2 regions of the Thalassorhabdus alkalitolerans genome follow, and region 2 is predicted to be linked to the other one. Evidence: riboswitches for the same ligand, from Rfam matches in the RefSeq annotation. Region 2 holds a riboswitch; the other holds the start of a gene.
The links. Region 2 has a riboswitch for magnesium ahead of mgtE (magnesium transporter). Riboswitches for the same ligand answer to the same signal wherever they lie in the genome.
Positions count from the first base shown of each region.

Region 1: another riboswitch for magnesium. It lies ahead of mgtE (magnesium transporter); the one in region 2 lies ahead of mgtE (magnesium transporter).

Region 1 covers NZ_JBHSOZ010000005.1:340,858-344,920, forward strand. The annotation lists gene mgtE (magnesium transporter) at 47-1,408, opposite strand; M-box (ykoK) riboswitch at 1,600-1,767, opposite strand; gene ACFPU1_RS12595 (DoxX family protein) at 1,895-2,272, opposite strand; gene ACFPU1_RS12600 (hypothetical protein) at 2,380-2,901, opposite strand; gene ACFPU1_RS12605 (arsenic resistance protein) at 3,296-4,063, shown strand, end outside.
Region 2 covers NZ_JBHSOZ010000003.1:914,097-918,159, forward strand. The annotation lists gene crcB (fluoride efflux transporter CrcB) at 1-66, shown strand, start outside; gene ACFPU1_RS07270 (MBL fold metallo-hydrolase) at 207-1,025, shown strand; gene ACFPU1_RS07275 (hypothetical protein) at 1,058-1,576, opposite strand; gene mgtE (magnesium transporter) at 1,782-3,146, opposite strand; M-box (ykoK) riboswitch at 3,418-3,581, opposite strand; gene aldA (aldehyde dehydrogenase) at 3,694-4,063, opposite strand, start outside.

The DNA.
Region 1 (4,063 bases), on a different contig from region 2:
AAAGGGACATAGACATGCACCATATCTATGTCCCGCTCCTTCTGCTTTACAAATACATGAGTAAAGAAGTTGCAATGGTAAAGTAAATAAGCAAGCCTAGAATATCGTTCACCGTGGTAACAAAAGGTCCTGAGGCAATGGCAGGGTCTAATTTCAGTTTGTTAATAATAAGGGGAAACAAAGCTCCAGTGACGGTAGCAATACTTAAAGATAAAAAGATGGATACGGCTACGACACCCGCTAAAACCAAATTCCCGTACAGTATGGTAATCAACCCGACAAGGACAATAGCACACGATAAACCTATTAATACTCCCGTAGAAAATTCTCTTCGGATGGTCTGCCATAGTCCTTTCTTTTCAAAGGATCCTGTAGCAAGGCTTCGAACAACAACAGCAAGTGACTGTGTTCCCGTGTTTCCAGCAGAGTCCATAATGAGTGGAATAAATGCTGCCAGAATAACAATCTCTTCTAACGTTCCTTCAAACTGATCAATCACACCAGCTGTAATCATCCCAAAAAACATCAACAAAATAATCCAGGGTGCCCTTTTTTTTGCTGCTTGAAAAGCAGAGAGGTTAACGTCAGTTGCTCCTCTCGTGGCGGAGATTTCACCGATGTCTTCTGTGACTTCTTCCTCGATAATGTCGATCACATCATCGACTGTCACAATACCAACCAGGGCACCATCGTCAGTTACAACAGGAGCTGCAAGCAAGTCGTACCTTTGAATGAGCGATGCTACTTCCTCCTGGTCAGTGGTGACTTTCGTTGAAACCACCCTTGTCCCCATAATATTCTCCACTTTTTCCTCTGTAGGAGAGACAATAAGGTCCCGCAAAGACACTACGCCAACCAGCTGATCTTCCTGATTGGTAACATATAAATAGTATACCGTCTCTGCATCTGGCCCTTCCTTTCGTAAAAACTCAATAACGTCGCTCACTCGATTATCGGCTTTTACCGCAAGAAACTCTTTGGTCATTATAGCTCCAGCGGTTTCTTCAGGGTAAGAAAGGAGCTCTTTGGCGTCAGCTGCTTCTTCCTTATCCATTGCAGTTAAGATTGATGAGCGCTTTTCTTCAGGCAGTTCTCCAAGAAAGTCGGCAACATCATCTGAATACATGTCGTTTAGCATATCAGCGATATAATTGTCATTTAATTCGCGGCTCACCCATTCCTGTTCAAGAAACTCCATCCCTTGAAATATTTCCGCAAATTCTTGAGGTTGTAGATAAGCATATAGCCGTTTTCTTTCTGTCTGATTTAATGTGTGAAAGATACTTAACTGGTCTGTTGGATGAAGCTCCAAAAATTGATCCCGAAATTGAGCTTCATCTTCTTTTTGTAACAAGTCAATCACATGTTCTGCGTATTCTTGACGAGAACGTGAATCCAGCTTTTTCATGCCATGCCCCCTAACGCTTTTTTCACTCCCCTGACCACTCAACGAAATGAAAAAAGTACTTTGTATTTTTATTGTTCCTTCCCGACTCGGCCTCTAAACTATCACTTTCTTTCATTTCTAACCTCCTTTTTTTAGAATAAAAAAACGTCCTCCACAAAAAGAGGACGCTAAGTGCGCACGATACAACATAATCAGACCCTCCATTCGTAGAGCTTTAGCACTGTGCGGCATAGGATTATCATCCAGCTGCATTAGAAAGGGCCTTATGTCGACCGTTCCAGTTGACCCATTGGCGTCTTTGGACGTTTTTGGGCAGCAGCATATCTCCAGCACAGGAGCCTCACCTAACGAGGTTTATTTTGTTTTTGGAAATACCTTATGTGTCATATGCAGTGTAATAAAAAAGACAAAATGATGTCAACCTGTATTTTGAATAACTGATTCTTTTAATTATTTTTTCCTATTCGTTTCGAATAAATAAACGTTTCAGGTAACCAGATTCAATTTCCTACTTCCTCTTACACTTAATAAAACAGCTAAAAGCAGAGCCGGCAACAGTAATTCATAATAGCTGATCATTCCCTCCTGATACGGCGCTAACAGAATGGAGATTATAAGCAAAAGAGCTACAACGATCGCTGACGATTTTACTAAAAGACCTACTATTAAAGTCGCCCCTACAATAATTTCAATAATTCCGGTCAAGTTTCCTAAAAACACAGGAATGCCTGCTTCTTCAAAGGTTTGATTGGCCTGGGAAATATCGGTCACTTTAATTATTCCATGAAGAGCTATAAATCCCCCAAGCAATATACGCAGCAAAAAAAGGATCCATTCCGTCCCTTGTTCAATCAGTTTTTTCATTTTTGGTCCCCCATTTCTCTACGTCCTATTCTAATAAACAAGACAGCTATAAAGGGAGGTGTTTCATTGAAAAATTTGTGACATATTCCTTAATACTTTTTATTGCTTTAAACATATGCACCTTTACTTCCTGTATTTCCCTCACACTCTCTAACATTCTTCTTTTTCTGTTGAGAATGTTGTGTAATCACTCGAAGCATTTTTACAAAGTCATAATAGATAACTACAAAGCAATAGGGAAGAAAATAAGTAAGCAGGGTTTTATAAATATTCCAGCCGTTTTTATACAGGAGTTTCCCTGCCATAAGAGCAGCTATTTCTGCCGTCGCAGACAAAAGTGTAAACAATGTGATCCATATCATCCTAGGCCATGCCCTTTTTTGCGCGCAATATATCATGAAACTGGCCACTACTGGAAAATAACCAAGGTTCAACGGATAAATCGTACGATACTGTTTTTCTTTAATTCGTGGCTTTAAGAGCCAGTACCGAGTTCCTTTTGTGTTGATCACAAAAGCAATCAATACACATAAGGGGATGGTTGTTACCATCAGGTATTTGTCTTTGTTATAAAGGTAACTACCAAACACCCAAGGAAGTAGAAAACCAATTATTATGTTAACTGCCATGTTATCATCACCTCTCTTCTCAGGATTTACCAATGAAAAAGAGACGATGTATTCTTATGAGAATATCAATTTGGAATTTTTGTATTTTCCTTTTTATTTCTCGCTTCCCCGGCTTCCAGGAGAGTTACTTTCCCACCATAAATAAGTTTTCTCTCAATCACATAAATAAAACAAGCTCTGTTCTTCAATAGAATGTGAAAAATTCTTTTCCGGGAGTTAAGGGAAGTTTGTGTCCATACTTAATAAAGTTTAGTGGTCCCTTCGAATTAAACTTTTTCAGTTCTGCTACAAACTAAAACATGCCGTTAGTAGAATAAGGAAAACGTAGTGTACAGTTAAACTATGATAAAATTACGTCATTCAAAAATTATTCTTTAGCAGGCTGTGATACCCAATGAACTTATTAGAAAAACTATATACTTTTATTATTTTCTTAGCAGTATTGATTGGAATAGGTATAGGACAAACAGAGTTAATAAGAGCTAATGCGGAAAGCTTTATTGTTCCTTTACTAGTAGCCATGCTTTATATTACTTTTTTACAAATTCCTATGGAAGAATTAAAAAAAGCTTTTAAAGACATTAGGTTTACATATACTTCAGTGATTATAAACTTTGTCTGGACCCCCATCCTGGCATGGCTTCTGGCAATGGTATTTTTAGGTGATAACCCAGCATTATTTCTTGGATTTATTATGCTTATGGTTACACCATGCACTGACTGGTACTTGATCTTTACAGGGGTGGCAAAAGGAAATGTTGCGTTATCAACGGCCATCTTGCCTCTAAACTTAATTCTCCAAGTCATTTTGCTTCCTGTTTATCTTCTTATATTTGGAGGAACAACAGGGGTTATAGAACTTTCTTATCTCATTGAAAGCATCTTGGTTGTTTTATTCATGCCACTAATTTTGTCTCTTCTAACAAAGATGTTCTTGAGAAACAGGCAACAGGTAAGGGATAACCTTATATCCACTCTCAGCGTGTTACCTATCATTTTTCTAAGCCTTGCAATCGTTGCTATGTTTGCTTCACAAGGACAATTACTTCTTGATAATTTAGATGTAATGTGGAAAATTATTATTCCTATTCTATTATTTTTCATAGTAAATTTCTTTGTCGGTCAAAGAATTGGAAAGGTAATGAGGTTTTCAAACTCCGAC
Region 2 (4,063 bases):
GGCGGGAGCATTATTTTATTTTTAGCTGGTTATCTATCATCTTTATTTATGTTAACTGCCTTTTAAAGGTTCTTTTGCATTCCAACAATCTGCTTTGACTGCCAAGTGTGTTGCCCCATATCTTTTTGGAGAGCGTCATGTTTCCTGCCACCGCTTGTATTTATAGAGCTTAAAGAAAAGTTATTATTGGAAGAAGGTCTTTTAGAATGTTTAGAAAAGTATCCACCTCTTTAAAAAAATATAAAGACATTTACTATATACAAGGCAGAGTGGAGTTGTTCGGGCAAGTTTTTCACTTTTACCTGTACGCTCCCCCCGGCTTAATGGTGGATTCAGGGCCTCCCTGCGCGTCTGAGGCAGCCTTTCAGCTTGCTCAGGCTGTCAGGCCCTCCGGCATCTTCCTAACCCATCATCATGAAGACCATTCCGGCAATATAAAGAGTCTGGCAGAAGCAACTGGAGCTTCTGTTTACATGGGTGAGCAGACAAAAGCTGAGTTGAAAAAGGGCTTTGACCTTCCCTTTTACCGTAAAGCAATGTGGGGAAATCCTCACAGCTTCTTCGATGGAGAAGCAGCTGATAAACACTTACAGATTGATTCAAAAACATTTGAAGTCATTTATACACCAGGACATTCGTTTGACCATTATGTTTTATATGATCCTGACACCACTCATCTCTATACCGGTGATTTATTTCTGGGAACTCATTTAAAATATGGAATGAAGGAAGAATCAGTTCCTGATATGATTGCGTCCCTTGAAAAAGTCCTCGCATTAAAGGTAGGCAACGTATTCTGCGGGCACGCTGGCATTGTACCTAAAGGAAGAGAAGCATTGGAAAAGAAAAAAGAGTTCTTGGAGTGGCTGCAGGAAGAAACACTTTATTACCACTATCAAGGTTTATCCTCCAAGGAGATTACCCGCCTGCTTTTTCATAAAGGCAAGACAAAATCCGTTCTTACGACAGGAGATTTTTCTCCTCGCCACCTGGTTAACTCTATATTGTCTGCTAAGCAACTATAAAAAGCCTGCTCTCTAAACGAATGAGCAGGCTTTTAATATACTTTTCTTTTATTCATTCTATAAATTGACCACTTTCCCGCTTCTATACTAAAAATAGCAATATGACTAGGAGAAGAAGACTCGCTGTGTATCATCATTTCCGAAACTGCCTCTGCAATCTGAATTTTAACCTTGGCCTCTTTTTCAAACAAATACCCTTTCAGCAGCCGCTGCTCTCGTACAAGAGGCACTGTCAAATGTTTCGTAGAAAGAGCTCTCGGAAACTCTTTATATTGTACATATCCGGCCAGGTAACCATCTTCATTTTCAATGCGAGGAAGGAGGTGGTTCGCAGCATGGATGAGCCATAAATAGTAAAGGGTATCACTAGTAAACCACAGAGGAGAAACCTTATCTCTCCAATGCTTTTTCATGATGTCTAACAGCTGGATCTCCGTGCGTTGGTCAGGAGCAAGAAGCAATGACTCAGCCACAACGTTATTGACAGCTTCCTGAACAGCAATTTTCCAACTTTCCATGCCTTCGTTTGAAAATTGATTCCTTACGAACAAAAGAATCGCCCCCTTTACTCTTACTCTCATTCTACTTGACAAAAAAACCCTTTGTAAATAAAGATTTTGAACTATTAGCCATTTTTACACAAAAACCAATAAATCTATCCAGTATCTAAGTTTTTTTGCATGTTTGGAATGAAAAAAACCGGAGATTCTCGTAAGAATTTCCGGCTCACGCTTTTCACAATTCGTAGCCATATTTTTATAAATACTGAAGAAGAGAAGTTGCTATGCTGAAGTAAATCAGCAGTCCAAGTATATCATTTACTGTTGTAATGAAAGGACCAGAAGCGATAGCAGGATCAAGCTTTAATTTATTAATAATCAATGGAACCGTTGCCCCTATAACTGTAGATATGGTTAAAGAAAGGAAAATAGAAGTTCCGACTATAAAGGCTAATAAGATGTTGCCATCATATAAAATAGGGATCAAGCCCATGAGTACGATCGCACATGCTAAACCAATCATCATCCCAGTGCCAAGCTCTCTTCGAAGGATTTTAAAAAGACCCTTCTTCTCTAAAGAACCTGTCGCAAGACCACGGACCACAACGGCTAGTGATTGAGTTCCCGTATTACCAGCTGAATCCATAATTAACGGGATAAAAGCCGATAGTATTACAATTGCTTCTAATGTTTCCTCAAACTGGCCAATCACTCCAGCAGTTATCATACCAAAAAACATCAGCAGAATAATCCAGGGTGACCTCTTTTTAGCTGCTTCGAAAGCTGTAACATTTACGTCTGTTGCCCCTCTTGAAGCAGAGAATTCCCCAAGATCTTCGGTTGCTTCTTCTTCAATAACATCAATAACATCATCAACAGTTACAATCCCCACAAGTTCATTTGTACTTGTTACCACTGGTGCTGCCAGGAAGTCATATTTCTGGATAAGGTTGGCCACCTCTTCCTGATCAGTGTTCTCATGCACTGAGACCACTCGCGTACTGATGATATTTATAATCGGTTCATCCGTTGCTGCAATAATCAGATCACGAAGAGAAACAACACCTGCCAATTTATTATACTCGTCAGTTACATATAAGTAGTAAACCGTTTCTGCATCGGGTCCTTCTCTTCGTAGTAATTCGATCACATCTGCCACTGTATCAGTAGCCTTAATAGAGATAAACTCTTTGGTCATAATGGCCCCGGCTGTACCTTCCTCATAAGCCATAAGCTCTTTAACATCCTGGGCATCCTCTTTATCCATTGCTTTTAATATAGCAGATACTTTATCCTCCTGCAGTTCACCTAGAAAATCTGCTACATCATCTGCGTACATGTTATTAAACATCTCTGCAGCATATTCTTTATCCAGCTCCAGAGCGATCTCTTTTTGATCATTTACTTCCAGCCCTTCAAAGATAGCTGCAAATTCTTCGGGGCTTAGGTATTCATAGACACGAGCTCTTTTTTCTTGATCCAGGCGGCTGAAAAGATCCACCTGATCAGCTGGATGAAGCTCTAAAAAAGCATTTCTAAATTGCTCAATGGCTTTGTTTTCCAAAATATCGAGTATATTATTCATATACTCTTCTCTAGTATGATCATTTAACTTAACCATTGCTCTCCCTCCTTCTTAAAAGAGGATAGAGTCCCTGATTCATTAATTTACTTTGTTTTTAAAAGTATCCAAAATGAGGGAATCGATCCTCGCACTGACTTAAAAGCCTTATATACTACACTGCACCTAAAACTGGAATCCGGACTGCTGTCCATAAAATTCCCTCACCTCCTAAAAATTTTTCTGAAACGTCTTCTTTGCTGAGTAAAAAAAGCGCCCTCCACAAATGGAGAGCGCTTATTAAATCAGCACAAAGATGCTCAAAACAGAACATGCTACCCATTCGTAGAGCTTTAGCACTGTACGGCATAGGGCTATGCCAGCTGCATTAAAAACCACCTTATATCGATGGTTCCTGTTGACCCATTGGCGTCTTTGGACATTTTTGGGCAGCAGCGTCTCTCCGTACAGGAGCCTCACCTAACGAGAAATATTACGTTTTTCCAACACAAACATGAATATACGCTGATTTCAGAAACCTGTCAATGCATTTTCTGCAATTTGCAAAGATTCTCTTTCGCTAGATGTCTTTTTCTTGATCATTTACTTATCGTTCGTATTCCATATACGCTACGGTAGTAATAAGAAATTCTTCTAATCCACGTTTTCCATCAGCTCCGCCTATTCCTGATTTTCTCCAGCCAGCATGAAATCCTTGCAACGCCTCAAAATTCTCCCGATTCACAAAGACTTCACCAAATTCCAATTCATTAACACCCTGCATCACTTCATGATAATTTTCTGTAAAGATAGAAGATGAAAGGCCGTATTCTGAATCATTTGCCATGACGATAGCTTCTGAAAAAGAATGATACGTCGTAATAGGAAGAACCGGACCAAAAATTTCTTCCTGCATGATATCCATTTCTTGGCCTACATTGGTTAATATCGTTGGTTCAAAGAAATAACCCTTTTCT